4 regions of the Streptomyces sp. NPDC058052 genome follow, and region 4 is predicted to be linked to each of the others. Evidence: riboswitches for the same ligand, from Rfam matches in the RefSeq annotation. Region 4 holds a riboswitch; each other region holds the start of a gene.
The links. Region 4 has a riboswitch for cyclic di-AMP ahead of ACFVU3_RS30950 (M23 family metallopeptidase). Riboswitches for the same ligand answer to the same signal wherever they lie in the genome.

Region 1: linked by a shared signal. The riboswitch ahead of ACFVU3_RS20385 (transglycosylase SLT domain-containing protein) and the one ahead of ACFVU3_RS30950 (M23 family metallopeptidase) in region 4 are both predicted to bind cyclic di-AMP.
Region 2: linked by a shared signal. The riboswitch ahead of ACFVU3_RS08255 (transglycosylase family protein) and the one ahead of ACFVU3_RS30950 (M23 family metallopeptidase) in region 4 are both predicted to bind cyclic di-AMP.
Region 3: linked by a shared signal. The riboswitch ahead of ACFVU3_RS06155 (peptidoglycan DD-metalloendopeptidase family protein) and the one ahead of ACFVU3_RS30950 (M23 family metallopeptidase) in region 4 are both predicted to bind cyclic di-AMP.

The regions. Positions count from the first base shown of each region.
Region 1 covers NZ_JBHVRX010000014.1:53,415-59,118, forward strand. Annotated here, with positions in the region: gene ACFVU3_RS20370 (alpha/beta fold hydrolase) at 1-184, shown strand, start outside; gene ACFVU3_RS20375 (universal stress protein) at 486-1,409, shown strand; gene ACFVU3_RS20380 (phosphoribosyltransferase family protein) at 1,542-2,846, shown strand; gene ACFVU3_RS20385 (transglycosylase SLT domain-containing protein) at 2,840-3,739, opposite strand; cyclic di-AMP (ydaO/yuaA leader) riboswitch at 3,744-3,929, opposite strand; gene ACFVU3_RS20390 (hypothetical protein) at 4,274-4,942, shown strand; gene ACFVU3_RS20395 (phosphocholine-specific phospholipase C) at 4,979-5,704, opposite strand, start outside.
Region 2 covers NZ_JBHVRX010000004.1:310,512-316,215, reverse strand. Annotated here, with positions in the region: gene ACFVU3_RS08260 (transglycosylase family protein) at 1-790, shown strand, start outside; cyclic di-AMP (ydaO/yuaA leader) riboswitch at 1,054-1,228, shown strand; gene ACFVU3_RS08255 (transglycosylase family protein) at 1,233-1,973, shown strand; gene eno (phosphopyruvate hydratase) at 2,264-3,550, shown strand; gene ACFVU3_RS08245 (septum formation initiator family protein) at 3,653-4,123, shown strand; gene ACFVU3_RS08240 (DUF501 domain-containing protein) at 4,158-4,697, shown strand; gene ACFVU3_RS08235 (exopolyphosphatase) at 4,694-5,608, shown strand.
Region 3 covers NZ_JBHVRX010000003.1:327,390-333,093, forward strand. Annotated here, with positions in the region: gene ACFVU3_RS06140 (STM4012 family radical SAM protein) at 1-686, shown strand, start outside; gene ACFVU3_RS06145 (STM4011 family radical SAM protein) at 695-1,561, shown strand; gene ACFVU3_RS06150 (SGNH/GDSL hydrolase family protein) at 1,548-2,351, opposite strand; gene ACFVU3_RS06155 (peptidoglycan DD-metalloendopeptidase family protein) at 2,512-3,495, opposite strand; cyclic di-AMP (ydaO/yuaA leader) riboswitch at 3,500-3,663, opposite strand; gene ACFVU3_RS06160 (tyrosine-protein phosphatase) at 4,052-4,873, shown strand; gene ACFVU3_RS06165 (DUF6126 family protein) at 4,932-5,096, opposite strand; gene ACFVU3_RS06170 (helix-turn-helix domain-containing protein) at 5,119-5,704, opposite strand, start outside.
Region 4 covers NZ_JBHVRX010000029.1:60,563-66,266, forward strand. Annotated here, with positions in the region: gene ACFVU3_RS30935 (DNA topoisomerase (ATP-hydrolyzing) subunit A) at 1-57, opposite strand, end outside; gene ACFVU3_RS30940 (M16 family metallopeptidase) at 240-1,661, shown strand; gene ACFVU3_RS30945 (M16 family metallopeptidase) at 1,688-3,052, shown strand; cyclic di-AMP (ydaO/yuaA leader) riboswitch at 3,253-3,414, shown strand; gene ACFVU3_RS30950 (M23 family metallopeptidase) at 3,422-4,192, shown strand; gene ACFVU3_RS30955 (GntR family transcriptional regulator) at 4,386-5,069, shown strand; gene ACFVU3_RS30960 (HPr family phosphocarrier protein) at 5,274-5,555, opposite strand.

The sequences.
Region 1 (5,704 bases), on a different contig from region 4:
GACCCCGGTGCTGCTGGTCGTCGGCGCGCACGATCCGGCGCTGGGCGCGGAGGCCATGGAGGCGACCTGGCTGCGCTGGTATCCCAACGCCCGCCTCGAAGTCCTGGCGGACGCCGGCCACTACCCGCCGGAGGAGACGCCGAAGGACCTCGCCCGCGCCATCGAGGCATTCCTCGCGGCCTGAACTCCGGGGGTGGGGCCCGACCGCGGCGCGTCGCCGGGCCAGCTGGTGTCGCCGTCGGCCCGACTCCGGGCGTCGCCCCGCCCCAGGGTGCCGTCCGGGTCCCGCAGTCCCTCGCCCCGAACGCCCTCGCCCCGCACCCCTCGCCGTACAGGGTCCCGGGGCCCTCGCTTCCGGGACCTTTCGCGGGGCCGCGCGGGACTTCCGGCCCGCGTGGCGTCCGGTCCGGCGGGCAGTCCACGGGTGTACTCGATCACGAGGGCACCCGCGATCGGCGGAGCACCACCGGAAGGACGGAAGAGCGATGGGGCGCAGCGAGGAACCGGCCGCGGCGGCGGAGACCACGACCGGAGGGGCGGGCGGCGGTCCGTTCGTCCTCGTCGGGACGGACGGCTCGCCGTCGGCGCTGCGGGTGGTGGAGGTGGCGGCGCGGGAGGCCGGGCAGCGCGGCGTGCGGCTGGTCGTCGCGCACGCGTTCATCTGGCCGCTCTTCCGCGTGAGCCTGGAACCGTCCCTGTACGGGCCCACCGAGGGCGGGCTGCGGCGGCAGGCGCAGATCGTCCTCGACACGGCGGTGGCCCGGGCCAGGGCGGTGGCCCCGGACACGGAGGTCTCCGGCGAACTGATCTCGGGCGAGCCGCTGGTGGTCCTCGCCACCCGCTCCCGGGGCGCGGAGCTGGTGGTCGTCGCCAGCCGGGGCACCGGCGCCTTCGGCGGGCTGGTGCTCGGTTCGGTCGCCGTCCACCTCGCCGCCCACGCCGAGTGTCCGGTCCTGGTGGTGCGCGGCCGGGACGAGCCGGAGGGGCCGGTGCTGCTGGCGGTCGACGGCTCGCCGGACTCCGACGCGGCCGTCGACTTCGCGTTCGCGGAGGCGCGGGCGCGCGGGGCGGAGCTCGTCGCCGTCCACGCGTGGGCACCGCGTTCCGGGCCGGGGGACCTCACGCCGCTCTTCCACGGGGCCGAGGAGGTGCACGCGGAGGCGGGCCGCGTCCTGGACGCGGCGCTGGCCCGGGCCGCCGAGCGGCACCCCGGGACGAAGGCGGAGCCCCGGCTGCTGCGCGGCAAGCCCCGTGAGGTGCTGCTGGAGGAGAGCGGGAGCGCCCAGCTCGTCGTCATGGGCGCCCGGGGCCGCGGCGGCTTCGCCGGACTGCTGCTGGGCTCCGTGAGCCAGGCCCTGCTGCACCACGCCCACTGCCCCGTCGCCGTCGTCCGGAACAGCGCGGGCTGAGGCGGACGGCGGACCCACCTGCCGGGCCCCGGGCCGAGGCGGCGGTCCGCGGGCGGGTGGGACCCTGGAGGTACGGGCCGGGCCGGACGGCCCTCCGGCGGGGGGAAGCGCCCACCGGGAAGGCGGCACGTCATGTACTTCGCCGACCGCGTCGACGCGGGGCGGCAGCTCGCCGCCCGCCTCGGCCACCTCAAGGGCCGCGACGTCGTCGTCCTCGGCCTGCCGCGCGGCGGGGTCCCGGTGGCGGCCGAGGTCGCGGACGCCCTCGACGCGCCCCTGGACATCTGTCTCGTCCGGAAGCTGGGCGTGCCGAGCCGGCCCGAGCTGGCCATGGGGGCGATCGGGGAGGGCGGGGTGCGGGTGGTCAACGAGCAGATCGTGCGGGACGCGGGCGTGACCGCGCGGGACCTGGAGGCGGTCGAGGAGCGGGAGCGGGCGGTCCTGTCCGACCGGGCGCGGACGTACCGGGGCAGCCGCCGGCCGGTGCCCCTGGAGGGGCGGACGGTGGTGGTCGTCGACGACGGGCTGGCGACCGGGGCGACCGCGCTCGCCGCCTGCCGGGCGGTACGGGCCGGGGGCGCCGCCCGGATCGTGCTGGCCGTGCCGGTGGCGCCGTACGGCTGGACGGCCCGGCTCGGGGGCGAGGCGGACGAGACGGTGGCCGTGCACGCGCCGCAGGGGTTCGCCGCCGTCGGGCAGTTCTACCGGGAGTTCGACCAGACGCCGGACGCCGAGGTGGTGGCCCGGCTCGACCGGAGCAGGGCGGCGCGCGGCCCGGTGGTCCGGCACACCGCCGTACGGATTCCGGGCGGGGGACCGGAGCTGCCGGGAGATCTCGCGGTGCCCGACGGGGCCGCGGGGCTCGTCCTCTTCGCGCACGGCAGCGGGAGCGGGCGGCACAGTCCCCGGAACCGGGCGGTGGCCGCCGCCCTGAACCGCGCGGGGCTCGGGACGCTCCTCTTCGACCTGCTGACGGAGGCCGAGGCGACCGACCGGTCGCGGGTCTTCGACACTCCGCTCCTCGCCGAGCGGCTGGCCCGGGCCTCCGCCTGGACGGCCGCGTGGCCCGGGACGGAGGCCCTGCCCCGCGGCTACTTCGGCGCGAGCACGGGCGCGGCGGCCGCGCTGTGGGCGGCGGCCGCGCCGGGGGACGACGTGGCCGCGGTGGTGTCGCGGGGCGGCCGGCCCGACCTTGCGGGGGAGCGGCTCGCCGGGGTCCGGGCCCCGACCCTGCTGATCGTCGGAGGGAGCGACGAGCTCGTCCTGGACCTCAACCGGCGGGCCGAGGCGCTGCTGCGGTGCGAGAGCCGGCTGGAGGTCGTGCCCGGCGCCGGCCACCTCTTCGAGGAGCCGGGGGCCCTGGAGGAGGTGGCGGCGCTGGCGACCGCCTGGTTCACCGGCCGCTTCGGGACGGTGACCGGCGGGGAGGATCAGTAGGCGCCGTTGACGTTGTCGATGGAGCCGTACCGGTCGGCCGCGTAGTTGCAGGCGGCGGTGATGTTGGCGACGGGGTCGTACGGGTCGAGCGAGGTGCCCGGCACGTGGTACGCCGCGAAGGTCGGGTCGATGACCTGGAGCAGGCCCTTGGAGGGCGTGCCCTTGACGGCGTTGGAGTCCCAGAGGTTGATGGCGCGGGGGTTGCCGGAGGACTCGCGCAGGATGTTGCGGTGGATGCCGTCGTACGAGCCGGGGATGCCGTAGCGCGCCATGACGTCCAGCGATTCGCGGATCCAGCCGTCGAGGTTGTCGGCGTACCGGGTGGCGGCGGCGGGCGCGGCCTGGGCTGCGGTCCGGGCCTGGGGCTGGGCGGCGAGGGTCTGCACGGCGGGGGCCGCGGTGCGCCGCGCGGAGCGGCTCGCCCGTTCGGCGGAACCACCGGAGGCGGGCTTCGCCGCCGTCTTGCGGGCCGTCTTCGCCGGCGCGGGAGCGGCCTTCGCGGAATCCCGACGAATCGTCAGTTCGAGACCCGGGTGAATGAGTGACGGATTGTCACCGACAGTCGTGCGGTTTGCCTGGTAAAGCGACTTCCAGCCGCCCTGAATTCCCTTTCGGTGAGCGATCAGGGAAAGCGAGTCGCCCTTCACCACGGTGTACGCGCGGGCGGCGGCCGGAGCGGCGGGCGCGGCCTCGACGGCCTTCGTCACGGCGGCGGTCCGCGCGGTGGGCGCCGCGACGGCGGCGGCCGGTGCGGCGGAAGAGGTCGGCGCGGCGCCGGCGGTCGCGGGGACGACCAGGGGCAGGGCCAGGGCGACTCCGCCGGTGCCCGCGAAGGCGAGACCTCGGGAGACGGGGCGGCGTCGGGGGCGGCGGTGCTTGCCGTGAGCGGGCATGACGGTTTCCTCTCCGGCGCCTGCGAGGTGAGCTGTCGGGTTCGGACGGGAGGTGTCCGGCCGCGCGCACGCGGCTTCACCCCGAGCCGTTCCGGATGGCCGGACCGGCGGTGTGGTGGGTCCCCCGCTCCTGCCGTCGGGTGAAATGGGAGGTCTTTCGGGCGGTGGCAGGATTCGGCGATCCGCCCGAATGGAGGTGACCGTAGGCGAGAAATGCGGCGCGGAACAAGGCGCGAATACGAGGGAAAAGGAGAGGCAAAGATCCATATGCGGGAATTCAAGATCGGTGGCGCCGGGGTACCGTCCGGAATCCCTTGCCCCGCACGGCCCCCGAGGGGAGTGGCCGTGCCGGCGGCGGGCGGAGAGTGAGTCGCGTCACGGAGTGCGCAATGTCCGAATAGGGCGTCTCATTCCATTCATGGAATAGTGCGCCGTAATGCCCTTGGTCGGGAGGGTGAAGGTGAGGCGGAGGCGGCGAGCGACACGCGAGGCGCATAAGTCGCAAAGCGGACATTCATCCTTAATGATGTGGGAATGTCGCTTCCTGCTCCGCCGGCCGGCGTCCTCCCGCTCTCCGCCGCGCTTCTCGATCCCGACGCCCTCGACCACGAGGCGGCCCGGCTCTATGAGAGCGCCGTCCGGGAGCGCCTGCTCGCGGACGCCCCGGTCCGTTTTGAGCCGGGCCCCGACGGGCCGGGGCCGGCCCCCGAGGCTCCGGAGTCCGCCGCCGAGGCGTGGCGGGGTCTCCTCTCGGTCCCCGTCGACCGGCTCGTCGCCGACGCGCTGGGAGCCCTGCCGCCGGCCCCGCCCGCCGAGCGCCCGCTGCCCGGCCGGATGGGGGCGGCGCTGCCGGACCGGCTGCACGCCTGGCGGCGGATCGGCCGCTCCGACGTGCGCCCCTCCGTCCACCTGGCGTACGCGCGGCGGGTCCTGACCGAATGGGGCTGGCAGAACACCCCGTACCGGCTGCGTGACGCGCGCGGCGCCCGGTGCGTCTGCGGCGCGCTGCTCGCCGCCCACCGGCTCGGCCACGGCAGCGCCTCGACGATGAACGAGGCCGGTGCCTGGATCATGGCCGAACTGCGGTCCCGGGGCTGGCACGGGCTCATCGGCCCGTGGAACCGCGCGCCGGGCCGAACCGCCGAGGACGCCCTCGCGCTCGTCGACGCCACGATCCGGCGCGCGGCCCTGGCCGGCCGCTGACCTCCGGGCCCGCCGCGCGCGGGCCCGGAGGGGCGGTCAGCCGGTGACGCTGGGCGCGCCGGTCTCGATGTGGCCGGTGTACCGGCGCGACCAGGTGCCGTCGATGTCGGCCAGGATCGTGAAGTCGTACCAGCCGTCCGTGTAGGCCACCGCGTTGAAGAAGTCCTCCCGGGACGAGCCGGCGGCGACGGTGTACGTCCACGGGCCGTCCGTACGGTAGGCGTTGGAGCGGACGGTGAACGTGACCGGGCCGCCGGAGGAGTTGGTCAGCCGGAACCAGATCGCGGTCTTCCCGGTGCCCGGCTCGACGGCGAAGCGGGACGCCACCTCGATGTTCTTGCCGGCCTTGGAGGCGTCGCCGATGAAGCGGCGCAGGAAGCGGTTCGGGCCCATCATCGAGAGGTCGTACTTGCCCGAGCCGTGGCCGAGTCCGACGTTGAAGTAGTCGGTCGCGGTGGCGCCCGGGTCCACCGTGTACTGCCACGCGGCGGTGTCCCGGTGCTGGTGCGGGTGGATCGAGAAATGGGCCGCGCGGCGTGCCTGCGGGCCCGCGTTGGTCATGGAGAACCAGGCGAGGATCTTGCCGGCGGCGCCGAACTCGAAGCGGTCCAGGTTGCCGTCGGGCTGGTAGGGGAGCGCCCGCGCGGGGCGGGTGCCGGTCTCCTGGGCGGGCAGCGCGTTGTTCTGCGGCGCGGGGTTCGGCAGCGGGCCGCAGGTGGCCATGCCGATGACCTTCGCCGTCGACGGCAGGCCGGCCGGGAC
Region 2 (5,704 bases), on a different contig from region 4:
CTGCGCCCCCATCGCCGGTCTGACGAACGACGGCAGGGCCACCGGCGTCCAGCCGGGCCCCGCCGTCCAGGAGGAGGACGAGGGCGGCGTGGCCCCCGAGTCGAACTGGACCGGCGGCTCGTCCGCCTCCGCCCCCACCGCGCCCGCGAAGGCGCCCGGGGTGGGGGAGAAGGAGGAGAAGGCCGCGGAGAAGAAGGAGGCCGTCACCGCCCCGGCGACGCCGGCCGCCCCCACGACGCCCGCCGGCTCCGCCACGCCCGCCACGCCGCCCTCCGCGGGCACCGTCACGCCGCCGCCGTCCGCCGTCACCCCGGACGTGCCCGCCGACACCGCCCCGGACGCCCCGGACGCCTCCACGGGCACCCCGGTCGCGCCGGGCACGCCCGGCACCCCGGGCACGCCGCCGGACGCCTCGGAGACGCCCGTGGCGCCCGGCACCCCGGTGACCCCCGGTGCGGACGGGTCTGACGTGTCGTCGGACACGCCCGGGACGGGCAAGCACCGGGGCGAGGCCGCACCGGAGGAAAGCGACAAGACGGACACGGAGCAGGATTCCGGACGTCATGCCGCAGCTTCGGACAAGGTCACCTCAACCCCCGTCAACTCGGACGCAAGCGACGCTTACACCGTGCGCCCGGGTGACAGCCTGTCGGAGATTGCGCAGGAGAACGACCTCCCCGGCGGCTGGGACGCCCTCTACGACGCCAACCGCCAGACGGTCGGCATCGATCCGGATCTCATCCTCCCTGGTCAGAGCCTTGAGCTGACGGTCCCTTCATCGGAGAAGTGAGGCCGTTTCAGGGCTTTATGTCCGCTTTTGGGAAAGTGAGACATGGGTCTCTTCGCCCCAACTGGCGTGTCACGTCCGCAAACTTTGCTCCCGTCAGCTCTCACCTGCGCAAACGAGGTCTGACGGGATGCAAGTAAGGGCGATTTGTCCGTCGTAAGGCCCTTTGAACTTCAAGCGGGTGTGTGTCTACGGTCGACACCGCTCGCCACCGCGGGCCCCGTCGACCGAAACGCCGAGTCCTGCCGTCGGCCGCCGGGAATGTCGTCGCGAAAGCGCCGTAGGCAGGAGTGGGGGACCCAAGGTTTGCGCCGGTCCCGGCCGTCGAGAGACGGCCGATCGACCGGCTTGGGGTGAAGCCGCGTGCAAGGACACGCGGCCGGGCGCACTCTTCAAGCCCGAACCCGACAGCTCACCTCACAGGCGTCGGTGAAGAGGAATCTCCATGCTGTTCTCCGGCACGGGCAAGCGTCGTCGTCCCTCCAAGGCCACTCGCGTCGTCGCCCTCGTCGGCGTCACCGGTGCGGCCGTCGCCGCCCCGCTGATGGCCGCCGGCACCGCCTCGGCCGCCACCGCCTCCGAGTGGGACCGCGTCGCCCAGTGCGAGTCCGGCGGCAACTGGTCCATCAACACCGGCAACGGCTACTACGGCGGCCTCCAGTTCTCGGCCTCCACCTGGGCCGCGTACGGCGGCACCGCCTACGCCTCCACCGCCGACCAGGCCAGCAAGTCGCAGCAGATCGCCATCGCCGAGAAGGTCCTCGCGGGCCAGGGCAAGGGCGCGTGGCCGAGCTGTGGCGTGGGCCTCTCCGGCGCCTCGTACGACGGCGGCTCCGCCGAGGCCGCTCCGCAGCAGCAGAGCACCCAGCAGAGCGCCCCGCAGCAGAGCGCCCCGAAGCGCTCCGCCGAGCAGCCCGCCAACCGCAGCGAGCAGCGCCAGGCCCCGAAGCGGACCGCCGCCCAGGCCGCCCCGCAGGCCGCCGCCAAGAAGACCGTCACCACCCCGACCGGCAAGAAGGTCAAGAAGGGCGACGGCGAGTACAAGGTCACGGCCGGCGACACCCTCAGCAAGATCGCCGCGGCGCAGGGCGTCGAGGGCGGCTGGGCGAAGCTCTTCGAGCTCAACAAGGACGTCGTCGAGAACGCCGACCTGATCTACCCGGGCCAGCAGCTCCACCTGAAGTGAGCCCCGCGGCACCCGTGAGTCCGGCGGCTCACCGGTGCCCTGCGACCCTCCCGCGGTGACCACCCCGGTCCCGAGCCCCCTTCCCCCGTGGGCCCGGGACCGGGGTTCTGCCGTTACTGTCCAGTAGATCCCGGGGCTTTCGTCCTTCGATGCGTGCTCTTGGGCCCTTTTTCGTCCCAGGGGACGGGCGGTCGGCTGGCCGGAGCGCCGGAGCCGGTTAGGCTCATGTCGCAAGGCGAACGAGACCTTGCGACCCATGCGCCACACCTAGCGTCACATCCCAGAAGGAGATGCTCGTGCCGTCCATCGACGTCGTCGTAGCCCGGGAAATCCTGGACTCCCGAGGCAACCCCACGGTCGAGGTCGAGGTCGGCCTCGACGACGGCAGCACCGGCCGTGCTGCCGTTCCGTCCGGTGCCTCCACCGGTGCGTTCGAGGCCCTGGAGCTCCGCGACGGTGACCAGAACCGCTACCTCGGCAAGGGTGTCGAGAAGGCCGTCCTCGCCGTCATCGAGCAGATCGGCCCGGAGCTCGTCGGCTACGACGCCACCGAGCAGCGCCTGATCGACCAGGCCATGTTCGACCTGGACGCCACCCCGGACAAGTCGTCGCTCGGCGCCAACGCCATCCTCGGCGTCTCCCTCGCCGTCGCGCACGCCGCCTCCGAGGCCAGCGACCTCCCCCTCTTCCGCTACCTCGGCGGCCCGAACGCGCACCTGCTGCCCGTTCCGATGATGAACATCCTCAACGGTGGGTCGCACGCCGACTCCAACGTCGACATCCAGGAGTTCATGATCGCCCCGATCGGCGCGGAGTCCTTCTCCGAGGCCCTCCGCTGGGGCACCGAGGTCTACCACACCCTCAAGTCCGTCCTGAAGGCCAAGGGCCTCTCCACCGGCCTCGGCGACGAGGGCGGCTTCGCCCCGAACCTCGGCTCCAACCGCGAGGCGCTCGACCTCATCCTGGAGGCCGTCAAGCAGGCCGGCTACGTGCCCGGCAAGGACGTCGCCCTCGCCCTGGACGTCGCCGCCTCCGAGTTCTACAAGGACGGCAAGTACCTCTTCGAGGGCAAGGAGCGCTCCGCCGCCGAGATGACCGAGTACTACGAGGAGCTCGTCTCCTCGTACCCGCTCGTCTCCATCGAGGACCCGCTGTTCGAGGACGACTGGGCCGGCTGGAACGTCATCACCGAGCGCCTCGGCGACAAGGTCCAGCTCGTCGGCGACGACCTCTTCGTCACCAACCCCGAGCGCCTGGCCCGCGGCATCGAGGAGAAGTCCGCCAACGCCCTCCTGGTGAAGGTCAACCAGATCGGCTCGCTGACCGAGACCCTCGACGCCGTCGAGCTCGCCCAGCGCAACGGCTTCAAGTGCATGATGTCCCACCGCTCCGGCGAGACCGAGGACGTCACCATCGCCGACCTCGCCGTCGCCACCAACTGCGGCCAGATCAAGACCGGCGCCCCGGCCCGCTCCGAGCGCGTCGCCAAGTACAACCAGCTGCTGCGCATCGAGGAGATCCTCGACGACGCCGCCGTCTACGCCGGCCGCAGCGCCTTCCCGCGCTTCAAGGGCTGAACCTGCCCGGCACCGTAGTTCCGTCCGTCCCCGCACCCGGTCCCGTACCGTGTGCGGGGACGCACGTTTGAGGGACACCGGAGACAGGGGAGGCGACACGACATGGCCGTGAAGGACCGGGACCGGTTCTCCACCGCGACCCGGATCAGGCTGCTCGGCGAGCAGACCGCCGCCCGTGTCTACCGCTCCCAGACCCGGCGCCAGGCCCGGCGCTCCCGGCTCACCGGCCGCGCCGCCTTCCTCGCCCTCGTCGTCTGCTCCCTCGTCGTCGCCCTCGCCTACCCGATACGGAGCTACGTCTCCCAGCAGGGCGAGATCGCCGAACAGGAGCGCAAGGCCGCCGAGGCCGCCCGGCGGGTCGAGGAGCTGCGGGACGAGAAGGCCCGCCTCCAGGACCCCGCCTACGTCCGCCGCCTCGCCCGCGAGCACCTCCACTACGTGCTCCCCGGCGAGACCGGCTTCACCGTGAACGACCCCGGGGCGGCCGACCGCCCCCGCGCCGACCAGGGCACGGCCGACCGCCCCTGGTACGACAACCTGTGGGACGGCGTGGACCACGCCGACCGTCCCTGACGACGCCCGACACGACCCCACGAGCAAGGCAGACATGGAAACGCCCCCTCCGCAGACCGAACGCACCGAGCCCACCGAGGCGGACGTCGCCGCCTTCGAGGCGCAGCTCGGACGGCCGCCCCGCGGCCTGCGCGCCATCGCGCACCGCTGCCCCTGCGGCAACCCGGACGTCGTCGAGACCGCGCCGCGGCTGCCCGACGGCACCCCCTTCCCGACCACGTACTACCTCACCTGCCCCCGGGCGGCCTCGGCCATCGGCACCCTGGAGGCCAACGGGGTCATGAAGGAGATGCAGGCCCGGCTCGCCACCGACCCGGAGCTCGCCGCCGCCTACCGCGCCGCGCACGAGGACTACCTCGCCCGCCGGGACGCCATCGAGGTCCTGGAGGGCTTCCCCAGCGCCGGCGGCATGCCCGACCGCGTGAAGTGCCTGCACGTCCTCGTCGGCCACTCGCTGGTCGCCGGCCCGGGCGTGAACCCCTTCGGCGACGAGGCCCTCGCGATGCTCCCCGAGTGGTGGGCCAAGGGCCCGTGCGTCACCCCCTGCGCGGACGAGAAGGAGCCCGCGGAATGACCCGGGTCGCCGGAATCGACTGCGGCACCAACTCCATCCGCCTCCTCGTCGCCGACGTCGACCCGGAGACGGGCCACCTCGTCGAGCTGGACCGCCGGATGCTGGTCGTCCGGCTCGGGCAGGGCGTGGACCGGACCGGCCGCCTCGCTCCCGAGGCGCTGGAGCGGACCTTCGCCGCCTGCCGCGAGTACGCCGCCGTCATCGAGGAGTTCGGCGCCGAGCGGATCCGCTTCGTCGCCACCTCCGCCTCCCGCGACGCCGAGAACCGGCAGGAGTTCGTCGACGGGGTCGTGGAGATCCTGGGCGTCGAGCCCGAGGTGATCACCGGCGACCAGGAGGCCGAGTTCTCCTTCACCGGTGCCACCGGCGAGCTGCCGGACTCGGAGACGTACCTCGTCGTGGACATCGGCGGCGGCTCCACCGAGTTCGTCACCGGCGACCGGCACGTCGAGGCCGCCCGCTCCGTCGACATCGGCTGCGTCCGGCTCACCGAGCGGCACGTCCGGCACGACCCGCCGACCGCCGAGGAGGCCGAGGCGATCCGCGCCGACGTGCGCGCCGCCCTCGACCTCGCCGCCGAGACCGTGCCGCTCGACACGGCCGGCACCCTCGTCGGCCTGGCCGGCTCGGTCACCACCATCGCCGCCATCGCCCTCGGCCTGCCGGGGTACGACTCCGAGAAGATCCACCACGCCCGGATCCCCGCCGCGCAGGTCGCCGAGATCGCCGGACGGCTGCTCGCCTCCACCCACGACGAGCGGGCCGCGATCCCCGCGATCCACCCCGGCCGGGTGGACGTCATCGTGGCGGGCGCGCTGGTCCTCCAGGAGATCGTGGAGCGGGTCGGAGCCGCCGAGGTCGTGGTCAGCGAGCACGACATCCTCGATGGGATCGCCCTATCCGTGGCATAGCGGGCAGCTATCGAGGCATCCGGCGACACCCTGCCGGAGAAGCTTCGTGAAGTTCTTCACAAGGAAAAGGGCCCTGATGGCGCCGGAGGGAGGTCT
Region 3 (5,704 bases), on a different contig from region 4:
GGTACTCGCTGGACGCGGCGCTGGCCTGGCGCCCCGAGGAGCTGTACCTGTACCCGCTGTACGTGCGGCCGCTGACCGGGCTCGGCCGCTCGGGTCCGGCCGAGTCGGACCGGGCGTGGGACGAGCGGCGGCTGCGGCTCTACCGGCGCGGCCGGGACCACCTCCTGTCGCACGGCTACGAGCAGGTGTCGATGCGGATGTTCCGGCGGGCGGACACGGGCCCGTCGGGGCCGGAGGACCACGCCTGCCAGACGGACGGCATGATCGGCCTGGGGTGCGGTGCCCGGTCGTACACCTCGGCGCTGCACTACTCCTTCGACTACGCGGTGGACATGCGGGAGATCCGCTCGATCATCGACGCGTACACGGAGTCCGGGGACTTCTCGCGGGCCCAGGTGGGCCGGTGGGTGGACGGGGCGGAGGCGCGGCGCCGCCACCTCCTCCAGTCGCTGCTCCAGGCGGAGGGCATGGAGCTCGCCGGCTACGAGGAACGGTTCGGGTCGGGGGCGTACGAGGACTTCGGTCCGGAGCTGGAGCGGTTCGCCGGGTACGGGTGGCTGGACGGGTCGGCGCCGGACGGGCTGCTGCGGCTGTCGGCGGAGGGGCTCGCGCACTCGGACGGGCTCGGCCCGGAGCTGTTCTCCCCCGCCGTGCGGGCCGCGATGGCCGCGTACGAGCCGAAGTAGGGGCGGGCATGGACCTGACGCTGCTGTACCGGGGGCCGCTCGCCTCCTGCGACTACGACTGCCCGTACTGCCCGTTCGCCAAGCGGCGGGACAGTCCGGAGACGCTGCGGGCGGACCGGGCGGCGCTGGAGCGGTTCACCGGCTGGGCGGCCGGGCGGACCGGGGACCGGCTGCGGATCCTCTTCACGCCGTGGGGCGAGAGCCTGGTGCGTTCCTGGTACCGGCGGGCGATGGTGGAGCTGTCGCGGCTCCCGCACGTGGAGCGGGTGGCGATCCAGACCAATCTGAGCTGCCGGACCTCGTGGCTCGACGAGGCCGACCTCGGGTCGCTGGCCCTGTGGTGCACCTACCACCCGGGCCAGACCCCGTACGACCGCTTCCTCGGCAAGGCTCTGGACCTGGCGGCGCGGGGCGTCCGCTTCAGCGTGGGCGTGGTGGGTCTGCCCGAGCACCACGGGGAGGCGCTGCGGCTGCGGGCCGCGCTGCCGGACCACGTCTACCTGTGGGTGAACGCCGCCGAGGGGCACACGTACACCGACGCGGAGGCGGCGGCGTGGACGGGGATCGACCCGCTCTTCCCGTACAGCCGGCGTCCGCACCGCTCGGCGGGGCTGCCCTGCCGGACGGGCGAGTCGGTGGTGTCGGTGGACGGCGACGGGACGGTGCGCCGCTGCCACTTCGTCCGGGCCGAGCTGGGCAATCTGTACGACGGCTCGTACCGTGCCGCGCTGCGGCCCCGGGCCTGCCCCCTCGCCGTCTGCGACTGCCACATCGGCTACGTCCACCTGGAGACGCTGCCGCTGTACGACGTCTTCGCCGGCGGGGTCCTGGAGCGGATCCCCGCCGGCGCGCGTCCGGGTCCTACAGGGGCATGAGGTCGGGGCGCTTGGCCTCGACGTGGTCGCCGGAGCTCTCGCCGCGCAGCCGGCGCCCGATCCACGGCACCAGGTACTCGCGCGCCCAGTGGATGTCGTCCCTGCGGACCTCCAGCGGGCCCCGGGCGGGCAGCGGCGGCCACTCCTGGTCGGGGTCGGCCGGGACCGGCAGGCCCAGGACCTGGGCGGCGCGCAGCGCGACCCGGGTGTGCCCCTCGGGCGAGAGGTGCAGCCGGTCGTCGTCCCAGGCGCGCCGGTCCTGGACGGACCGCAGCGACCACAGGTCGAGGACCGGGCAGTCGTAGCGGTCGGCGATGGCCCGGACGTGGGCCGTGTACGTGGCGATCTTGCCGCGCAGGTGCTTGAGCACGGGCACGTCGCGGGTGTCGAAGCCGGTGGTCACCATGACGGTGCCGACGGCGGAGGTGAGGTCCCGGACGGCCCGCTCGAAGCGCTCGGCGACGTCGTCGGGGTCGGTGCCGGGGCGGATGATGTCGTTGCCGCCCGCGCAGAAGGTCACCAGGTCGGGGGCGAGCTCCTTCGCGCGGGGCACCTGCTCGGCCACGATCTGGTCGAGGAGACGCCCGCGGACCGCCAGGTTGGCGTAGCGGAAGTCCTCGGGGTCCGGCCGCTGGTCGGCGAGGAGCACGGCGAAGCGGTCCGCCCAGCCGACGTAGGTCCCGTCGGGCCCGGGGTCCCCGACGCCCTCGGTGAAGCTGTCACCGATCGCCGCGTACGACCCGAATGAACCGAACGCGTTCTTGTCTGTTTCTCTCGAATCGTCTGCCACGGCAGCACATCCTTCCGTTTCGGATGTGACCTACGCGACCGTAAGGAGGGGTTGACGGCGGGTGATATATGCCACCGATAAAGAATTTGCCAAGCCGGAATAGGCGAAGGCCCGGCACCAGGGGTGCCGGGCCTTCGTCGCGGCCGATGGGCCGGACGGGTCAGATCGAGACGCCGTGCTGGCGCAGGTAGGCCAGCGGGTCGATGTCCGCGCCGTAGCTCGGCGAGGTGCGGATCTCGAAGTGCAGGTGCGGGCCGGTGGAGTTGCCCGTGGAGCCGGAGAGGCCGATCTGCTGGCCGCCGCTCACCGACTGGCCCGCGGAGACGGACAGGGAGGAGAGGTGGGCGTACTGCGAGTAGTTGCCGTCGGCGTGCTGGATGACGACCTCGTTGCCGTAGGCGCCGCTCCAGCCGGCGGAGACGACCGTGCCGGCGCCGACGGCGCGGACGGTGGTGCCGGAGGAGGCGATGAAGTCGGCACCGGTGTGGTAGCCGGAGGACCACATGGAGCCGGAGGCGCGGTACGGGGTGGAGACGCCGCCGGAGACGGGGGCGACCCAGCCGGAGGAGGTGGCCTGCGCGGAGGAGCCGGAGGACTGGGCGGCGGCCGGGGCGGTGGCGCGGTCGGCGGAGCGCGAGGCGCGGGTCTGCTCGCCGGCGGACTGGGACTTCTGGACGGCCTTGCGCTCGGCCTTCGGGGCGGCCTTGGCGGCCTTCGGGGCGGCCTTGGCGGCGGGCTTCGGGGCGGCGGCCTCGGCGGTGTTCTTGGCGCCGAGGGTGAGCTTCATGCCCGGGAGGATCAGCGAGGGGTTCTCGCCGACGACCTGGCGGTTGTCGGAGTAGAGCTTCTGCCAGCCGCCGGCGACGTTCTGCTCGACGGCGATCTTGGACAGGTAGTCGCCGGCGACGACGGAGTACGTCTTCGGGGCGGCGGCCTGGGCGGCCGGCGCGGCGGCGGCCTGGGTCTGAGCGGCGGCGCTCACGACGGTGGCGGAGACGGCGGCCGGGGCCGCCTGCTCGGCGGCGTGGGCTCCGGTGGCGCCGATGAGCGGCAGGGCGACGACGACGCCGCCGGTGCCGGCGGCGACCAGGCCACGGGTGATCAGGGTGGACTTCTGGCGGCGGTGCTTACCGTTCGCGGGCATGGCGAATTCCTCTCCGGCGCCTGCGAGGTGAGCTGTCGGGTTCGGACTGGAGATGCCCGGCCGCGTTTCTCACGCGGCTTCACCCCGAGCCGTCCTGCATCGCGGGACCGGCGTACTTCCTTGGGTCCCCCGCTCCTGCCACGCGATGGGATGGGGTCGAATTCCGGGCGGTGGCAGGATTCGGCGGTCCGACCGGATTGACGGCGACGCTAGACGAGCGGGGTCGGCACGAACAAGCCGGTGAATTCGACGGGCATTCCGGGGCGATCTTCGGGCCCGGAATTCCGGTCACCCTCCGTCGATGACGGTCCCTCGATTCCCTTTCCGGAAAGGGTGATTGGACCGGGCGGTCGGCCACGATCCGTCACCTCTATGACCCTGCTCACGCACCGGATTCCATCTCCCCCTCAACCAGGGCGTGTTACCCCAAGCGTCATGAATATGGACAGATCGCCCATTACCGACCAGGGGGGTGCGCCACGACCCGCGCGCCGGGATGATTGCGGGGGGAACCGATCTCGTCCGGTCCCGCGAACGCCTACCCCCAGGAGCATCCGTGACGCAGCAGTTGCCGCAGGTCCAGCCCCTCGAACCCGGCGAGCCCGAGCTCGCGGAGGTCCGCAACTTCCGGGACGTGGGCGGCCTGCCGACGACGGACGGACGCGCGGTCCGGCCCGGCACCCTCTTCCGCAGCGGCCACCTCGCCGACGCCACCGAGTCCGACGCGGCCTTCCTCGACGGCCTCGGCCTGCACACGATCTTCGACTTCCGCAACGCCGCCGACGCCAAGGTGGAGGGGCCGGACGTCGAGCTGCCCGGCGTACGGAACGTGAACATACCCCTGAGCGACCCGGCCGACGGCAAGGAGTTCTGGCGGATGGTCCGCGAGGGCGACCTCGTCACGCTGCGGGACCTGCTGGGCGACGGCAAGGCCGCGGAGCGGATGACGTCCTCGTACCGCCGGATGATCGTGGAGCGGACCGCCGAGCACAGCCGGGTCCTGCACTCCCTCGCCGAGGACTCCGTCCCGGCCCTGATGCACTGCGCGGCCGGCAAGGACCGCGCCGGGCTCTCGATCGCCATCACCCTGCTCGCGCTGGGTGTGGAGCGCGCGGCGATCGAGGCCGACTACGTGAAGTCCGACGCGCCGCACCGCCGCTACAAGGTGCGCCGCAGCTCCACCGCCCGGGACGCGATGGCGCCCGAGGTGATGGAGCTGCTGAGCCCGCTCTTCGACGCGCGGGTGGAGTACCTCCGGGCCGCCTTCGAGACGATCGACACGACCTGGGGCTCCGTGGACGCCTACCTCGCGGAGGGCCTGAAGCTGGCGCCCGAGACCCGCGAGCGGCTGCGGGAACGGTTCCTCACGGAGGCGTGAGCCACCACCCCGGGGGACCGGCCGGGCTCAGCCCGCACCCGGTCCGCCGGACCGGGCCCTACTGGTTCTGCCCGCCGAGCATGAAGAGCAGGTAGAGGAAGCCGGCGAAGAGGTGACCGGCGATCAGGTACGCGAAGAGGCGGAGCACCAGCCCCTTGGGGAACTTGCCCTCACCGCGCTCCTCGCCGGTGACCGGGGCGGAATTAACTGACTTGTCGGACATGTCGACCAACCCTTCGGGGGGCTCAGCGGGGGTGCGGGGCGCCGCCGCCCAGGCACATCTCGGCGGCGGGGCTCTGCAGGAGCGTGTGGACGAACAGCACCTCGGCGCCGGCGCGGCCGGCCGCGCCGATCCGGTGCGGGGTGAGCGAGTCGAAGTGCGCGCTGTCCCCGGGATCGAGGAGGTGCACGGTCTCGCCGAGCGCGAGCCGCACCTGCCCTTCGAGGACGTGCAGCCACTCCTCGCCGGGGTGGACGCGGACGATGTCGGCCCGGGTGGCGTACGGCACGTGGACGCGCAGGCACTGCATGGCCCGGCCGGCGCCGCCGGCCTGCCGGTAGATCCAGCCGTCGGCCTCGACCGGATCGGAGCGGTCGGCCCGGATCACCGGGTCGCGCTCGGGCGGGGTCTCCCCCAGCAGCTCGGCGACCGTCGTACCGTAGATACGGGCGAGGGCCAGCAGCATCGGCAGCGAGGGCTGCCGGTTCCCGGTCTCCAGCCGCGAGAGGTGCGCCGGGGAGAGCCCGGCCCGCTGGGCGGCGGCCTCCAGGGTGAGCCCCCGGCGCCGGCGCAGCGCCCGCAGCTGCGGGGCGACGTCGGGCAGGATGTCG
Region 4 (5,704 bases):
GATCCTCTCCTCGTACGCGTCGTCCGGCGGCGGTGTCTTCGTGCTGCGGCGGGCCATCGCGGCTGCTGCTCCTTCTCCGACAAGGCTTGATCTGACGCGGACCATTGTGGACCGTGCCACCGACAAGACTGACCGCGACCCGGACGAGGGACATCTCGGGGGTCCGGGAACTTCGCCAGGTGTCGACGCGCTTGCATACAGTGGCAGGACTTTTCCAGATCGCGATCGAAGGGACGTACATGCCCATGGGTCACACGGCCACGGCCGAGGCCGGCTCCGGCGGCCTGACAGCGACCGAGCACCGGCTGGCGAACGGCCTGAGGGTGGTCCTCTCCGAGGACCACCTGACCCCGGTCGCCGCGGTCTGCCTCTGGTACGACGTCGGCTCGCGCCACGAGGTCGAGGGCCGCACGGGCCTCGCCCACCTCTTCGAGCACCTGATGTTCCAGGGCTCGAAGCAGGTGCACGGCAACGGGCACTTCGAGCTGGTGCAGGGCGCCGGCGGCTCGCTCAACGGCACGACCAGCTTCGAGCGCACCAACTACTTCGAGACCATGCCCGCCCACCAGCTGGAGCTCGCGCTCTGGCTGGAGGCCGACCGGATGGGCTCGCTGCTGGCCGCCCTCGACGACGAGTCGATGGAGAACCAGCGGGACGTCGTGAAGAACGAGCGCCGCCAGCGGTACGACAACGTGCCGTACGGCACCGCCTTCGAGAAGCTCACCGCGCTCGCGTACCCGGAGGGCCACCCGTACCACCACACCCCCATCGGCTCGATGGCGGATCTGGACGCGGCCACCCTGGAGGACGCGCGGGCCTTCTTCCGCACCTACTACGCGCCCAACAACGCGGTCCTGTCGGTCGTCGGCGACATCGACCCGGAGCAGACGCTCGCCTGGGTCGAGAAGTACTTCGGCTCCATCCCCGGCCACGACGGCAAGCCCGCCCCGCGCGACGGCGGCCTGCCGGAGGTCATCGGCGAGCAGCTGCGCGAGGTCGTCGTCGCCGAGGTCCCGGCCCGCGCCCTGATGGCCGCCTACCGGCTGCCCGAGGACGGCACGCGCGCGTGCGACGCCGCAGACCTCGCCCTCACCGTGCTCGGCGGCGGCGAGTCCTCCCGTCTGCACAACCGGCTGGTCCGCCGCGACCGCACCGCCGTCGCCGCCGGCTTCGGTCTGCTCCGGCTCGCCGGCGCCCCCTCGCTCGGCTGGCTGGACGTCAAGACGTCCGGCGGCGTCGAGGTCCCGGTCATCGAGGCGGCCGTGGACGAGGAGCTGGCCCGCTTCGCCGCGGAGGGACCGACCGCCGAGGAGATGGAGCGCGCCCAGGCCCAGCTGGAGCGCGAGTGGCTGGACCGGCTCGGCACGGTGGCCGGCCGCGCGGACGAACTGTGCCGGTTCGCCGTGCTGTTCGGCGACCCGCAGCTCGCCCTGACCGCCGTCGACCGCGTCCTCGGCATCACCGCCGACGAGGTGCGCGAGGTGGCCGCGGCCCGGCTCCGCCCCGACAATCGCGCGGTGCTGGTCTACGAGCCTGTAGAAAACGGCGCGAACGGCGCGAACGGCGCGAACGGCGCGAACAGCGCGACCGGCACGGCGGAGGCCGCCGGCGCCGCCGGCGCCACCGAGGACAGCGACGAGGAAGAGGGAGCGGAGAAGTGACGGACACCGCCGAGTCCCTGACCAGCATGGAGTTCCACCCGCGGCCGCAGGCCGGCGCGGCGAAGCCGTGGGCCTTCCCGGCCCCCGAGCGCGGCGCCCTGGACAACGGGCTGACCGTGCTGCGCTGCCACCGTCCCGGCCAGCAGGTCGTCGCCGTCGAGATCTTCGTCGACGCGCCGCTGGACGCCGAGCCCGAGGGCCTGGACGGCGTCGCCACCATCATGGCGCGCGCCCTCTCCGAGGGGACCACCGAGCGCGGCGCCGAGGAGTTCGCGGCCGAGCTGGAGCGCTGCGGCGCCACCCTCGACGCGCACGCGGACCACCCCGGTGTCCGGGTCTCCCTGGAGGTCCCGGTCTCCCGGCTCCCGAAGGCGCTCGGGCTGGTCTCCGAGGCCCTGACCTCCCCGGCCTTCGACGCCGACGAGATCAAGCGCCTGGTGGCCAACCGGCTCGACGAGATCCCGCACGAGACCGCCAACCCGGGCCGCCGGGCGGCCAAGCAGCTCTACAAGGAGCTCTTCCCGGACACCGTCCGGATGTCCCGGCCGCGCCAGGGCACCAAGGAGACCGTGGAGGCCATCGACGCCGCCGCCGTCCGCGCGTTCTACGACGCGTACCTGCGGCCCGCCGCCACCACCGCGGTCGTCGTCGGCGACCTCACCGGCGTCGACCTGGACGAGGTCCTCGCCGAGACCCTCGGCGGCTGGACCGGCAAGCCGGCCGCGCCGCGCCCGATGCCGCCGATCACGGCCGACGACACCGGACGGGTCGTCATCGTCGACCGCCCCGGGGCCGTCCAGACCCAGCTGCTCATCGGCCGGATCGGGCCGGACCGCCACGACGCCGTCTGGGCCGCGCAGGTCCTCGGCGTCTACTGCCTCGGCGGCACTCTGACGTCGCGTCTGGACGCGGTGCTGCGCGAGGAGAAGGGGTACACGTACGGCGTGCGCGCCTTCGGGCAGGTGCTCCGCTCGGACGGCGAGGGCCACGGCGCCTCGATGCTCGCCATCAGCGGTTCGGTCGACACCCCCAACACCGGTCCGGCCCTCGGCGACCTGTGGAAGGTGCTCCGCACCCTGGCGGAGGGCGGTCTGACCGACGCCGAGCGGGACGTCGCCGTGCAGAACCTGGTGGGCGTGGCCCCGCTCAAGTACGAGACGGCCGCGTCGGTGGCGGCGACCCTCTCCGACCAGGTCGAGCAGCACCTCCCGGACGACTACCAGGCCCGGCTGTACGCGCGGCTCGCCGAGACCGGCACGGTCGAGGCCACGGCCGCCGTCGTCAGCGCCTTCCCGGTGGACCGGCTCGTCACCGTCCTGGTGGGCGACGCCGCGCAGATCGAGGAGCCCGTGCGGGCCCTCGGCATCGGTGAGGTGACCGTGGTGAGCTGACGTCCCGTCGGCACCCGGCGGAGGTCTCCGATGTGACGACGCATCGGAGACCTCCGCTTTGTCCGTTATGGCACTAGAAAATGATCGTATGCCCTGTGGCATGTCTTACAAAAACACGTGTCTGTTTGGCGATCGACACCCGTCCGGCCTAGCGTCGGTGCGTCTGTCCGACCCACGCACGCGCCGCACCCGCGGCAACCGGACAGTCATCGCCGAGTCCCCGTCAGGCGCGAGCCTGGGGAGCCGGGGACCCACGCAGTCCCTGGGGTGAATCGGACGCCTTCGTCACGCGGAGGGGTCCGTAGGAGACCTTCCTGCTCCGAACCCGTCAGCTAACCCGGTAGGCGAGAAGGAAGGAAAGGAACCGTCTTGGCGTTCACCCGTGCCACCGGGAAGCACCGTGGTGCGAGCCGCATGGCTCGCCGCAGCGCCGGCATCGCCGGCGTGGCCGCCCTCGCCACCACCGGCGTCGTCGGCACCCTCGCCTCTCCGGCGCTCGCCGCCGACACGGACGACCGTTCCGCCGAGGACACCGGCCTCATCCAGGTGATCGCCGACGAGTCCATCGCCGACCAGATCAGCGCCCAGGTCGCCGTCCAGGAGCAGGAGGCCGTCGAGGCCGAGGCCCGGGCCAAGGTGCGCGCGGAGGCGAAGCGCAAGGCCGAGGCCCGCGCCCAGGAGATCCGCGAGGCCAAGGAGCGCGCCGCCCGTGAGGCCGAGCGCCGCCGCCTCGCCTCCTTCAACCTCCCGGTCGCCGGCTCGTACGTCTCCACCGGCTACAAGACCGGCGGTTCGCTCTGGTCCTCCGGCAGCCACTCCGGCGTCGACTTCCACGCGGCCTACGGCAGCTCGGTCGTCTCCGTCGGCTCCGGCACCGTCGTCGAGGCCGGCTGGGGCGGCGCGTACGGCAACAACATCGTGATCCGGATGAACGACGGCACGTACACCCAGTACGGGCACCTGTCGTCCATCGGCGTCTACGTCGGCCAGTCCGTCGAGCCCGGCCAGCAGATCGGCGTCTCCGGCTCGACCGGCAACTCGACCGGCCCCCACCTCCACTTCGAGGCCCGGGCGACCGCCGAGTACGGCTCCGACCTCAACCCCGTCGCGTACCTCCGCGCCCGCGGCGTCAGCCTCTGACCCGTCACCCCGCGTCGAAACGGCCCCGGCTCCCACGAGCCGGGGCCTTTTCGTCGCCCTTCGCCCATGACGACCGCTTCCGCGAACCGGACGAATTCCGAGGGGGCATCGGAATTTCCGGCGCGCTGCAATAGAGTCGCGGAGGAAGCGCCGCTCGAATTCGGTGCGCGCGGAGCGAAAGCGGAGGTCGGACATGCGGGTTCCCGCGCAATCGGTATGCACGGCGATCCGGGACGACATCGTCTCGGGGGTCTTCGAGCGCGGCAGCCGGCTCACCGAGGACCAGCTCGCCCGCCGCTACGGCGTCTCCCGCGTCCCGGTCCGCGAGGCGCTGCGCACCCTGGAGTCCGAGGGCTTCGTGGTCAGCCGGCGGCACGCGGGCGCCCAGGTCGCCGAACCCACCGAGCAGGAGGCGGCCGACCTCCTCGACGTACGGGCGCTGCTCGAACCGCTCGGCGCCGCCCGGGCCGCCCAGCGGCGCACCGACGCCCACCTCAAGGTGCTGCGCGGCCTGGTGAGGCTGGGGCAGGAGCGGGCCAGGCGGGGCCAGGGCGAGGATCTGCGGGCGCTCGGCGGCTGGTTCCACGAGACGCTCGCGCAGGCGTCCGGGAGCCCGGCGCTGACCGCGCTCCTCACCCAGCTGCGCCACAAGATCGCCTGGATGTACGTGGTGGACCAGCCGGACCGGCCGGTGGACGCCTGGGCCGAGCACGGGGCGATCGTGGACGCCATCGCGCGCGGGGACGCCGAGCGCGCCCGCGCGCTGACCGCCCTGCACGCCGAGCACACGCTTCCGCTGCACCGGCTGAAAAGGCCCGAGCGGGGCCGTGTGAGGGTTTCGCAACATGCCGTCAACACGGCGAGTGCCCGGAATTAACACGGGTGTCGTATACAAAGAATAGTAATTCCGGGGCCTTTTTCGTGCTGCCCGAAAAAGGAATGACGTGAGTCCGGGAATGCCGGAGACGCCTGTACCCGAAAATCCCGGACGTCCCTGTGCCCGGAAATGCCGGACGGCCCCGTCCGCCGGGAGGTCCGGGGGCGCGGCCGTCAGGGAAGGGCTGGGGTACGACCCGCCGGGTCAGACCGTCTCGGGGAGCTCGTCGAGACCCTCGGCGACGAGCTTGGCGAGGCGCTCCAGCGCGGCCTCGGCACCCTCGGCGTCCGAGGCGAGCACGATCTCCTCGCCGCCCTGCGCGCCCAGGCCGAGCACCGCGAGCATGGAGGCGGCGTTCACCGGGTTGCCGTCGGCCTTGGCGATGGTCACCGGGACACCGGAGGCCGTGGCGGCACGGACGAAGATGGAGGCGGGGCGGGCGTGCAGGCCCTCGGCCCAGCCGACGTTGACGCGGCGCTCAGCCATGGTGTTGCCCTTCGGGTCTTCAGCGGTTGTCTAGACCAGTCTCTCACGGGTCGCGGCGTGCTCGGGCCGACCTGGGTCCCGCGTCCGTGCGACGTTCGGCCCTCCTACCTTGCACGGGGTGCCGGGGGCGCGCGAGCCGTGTACCGCCG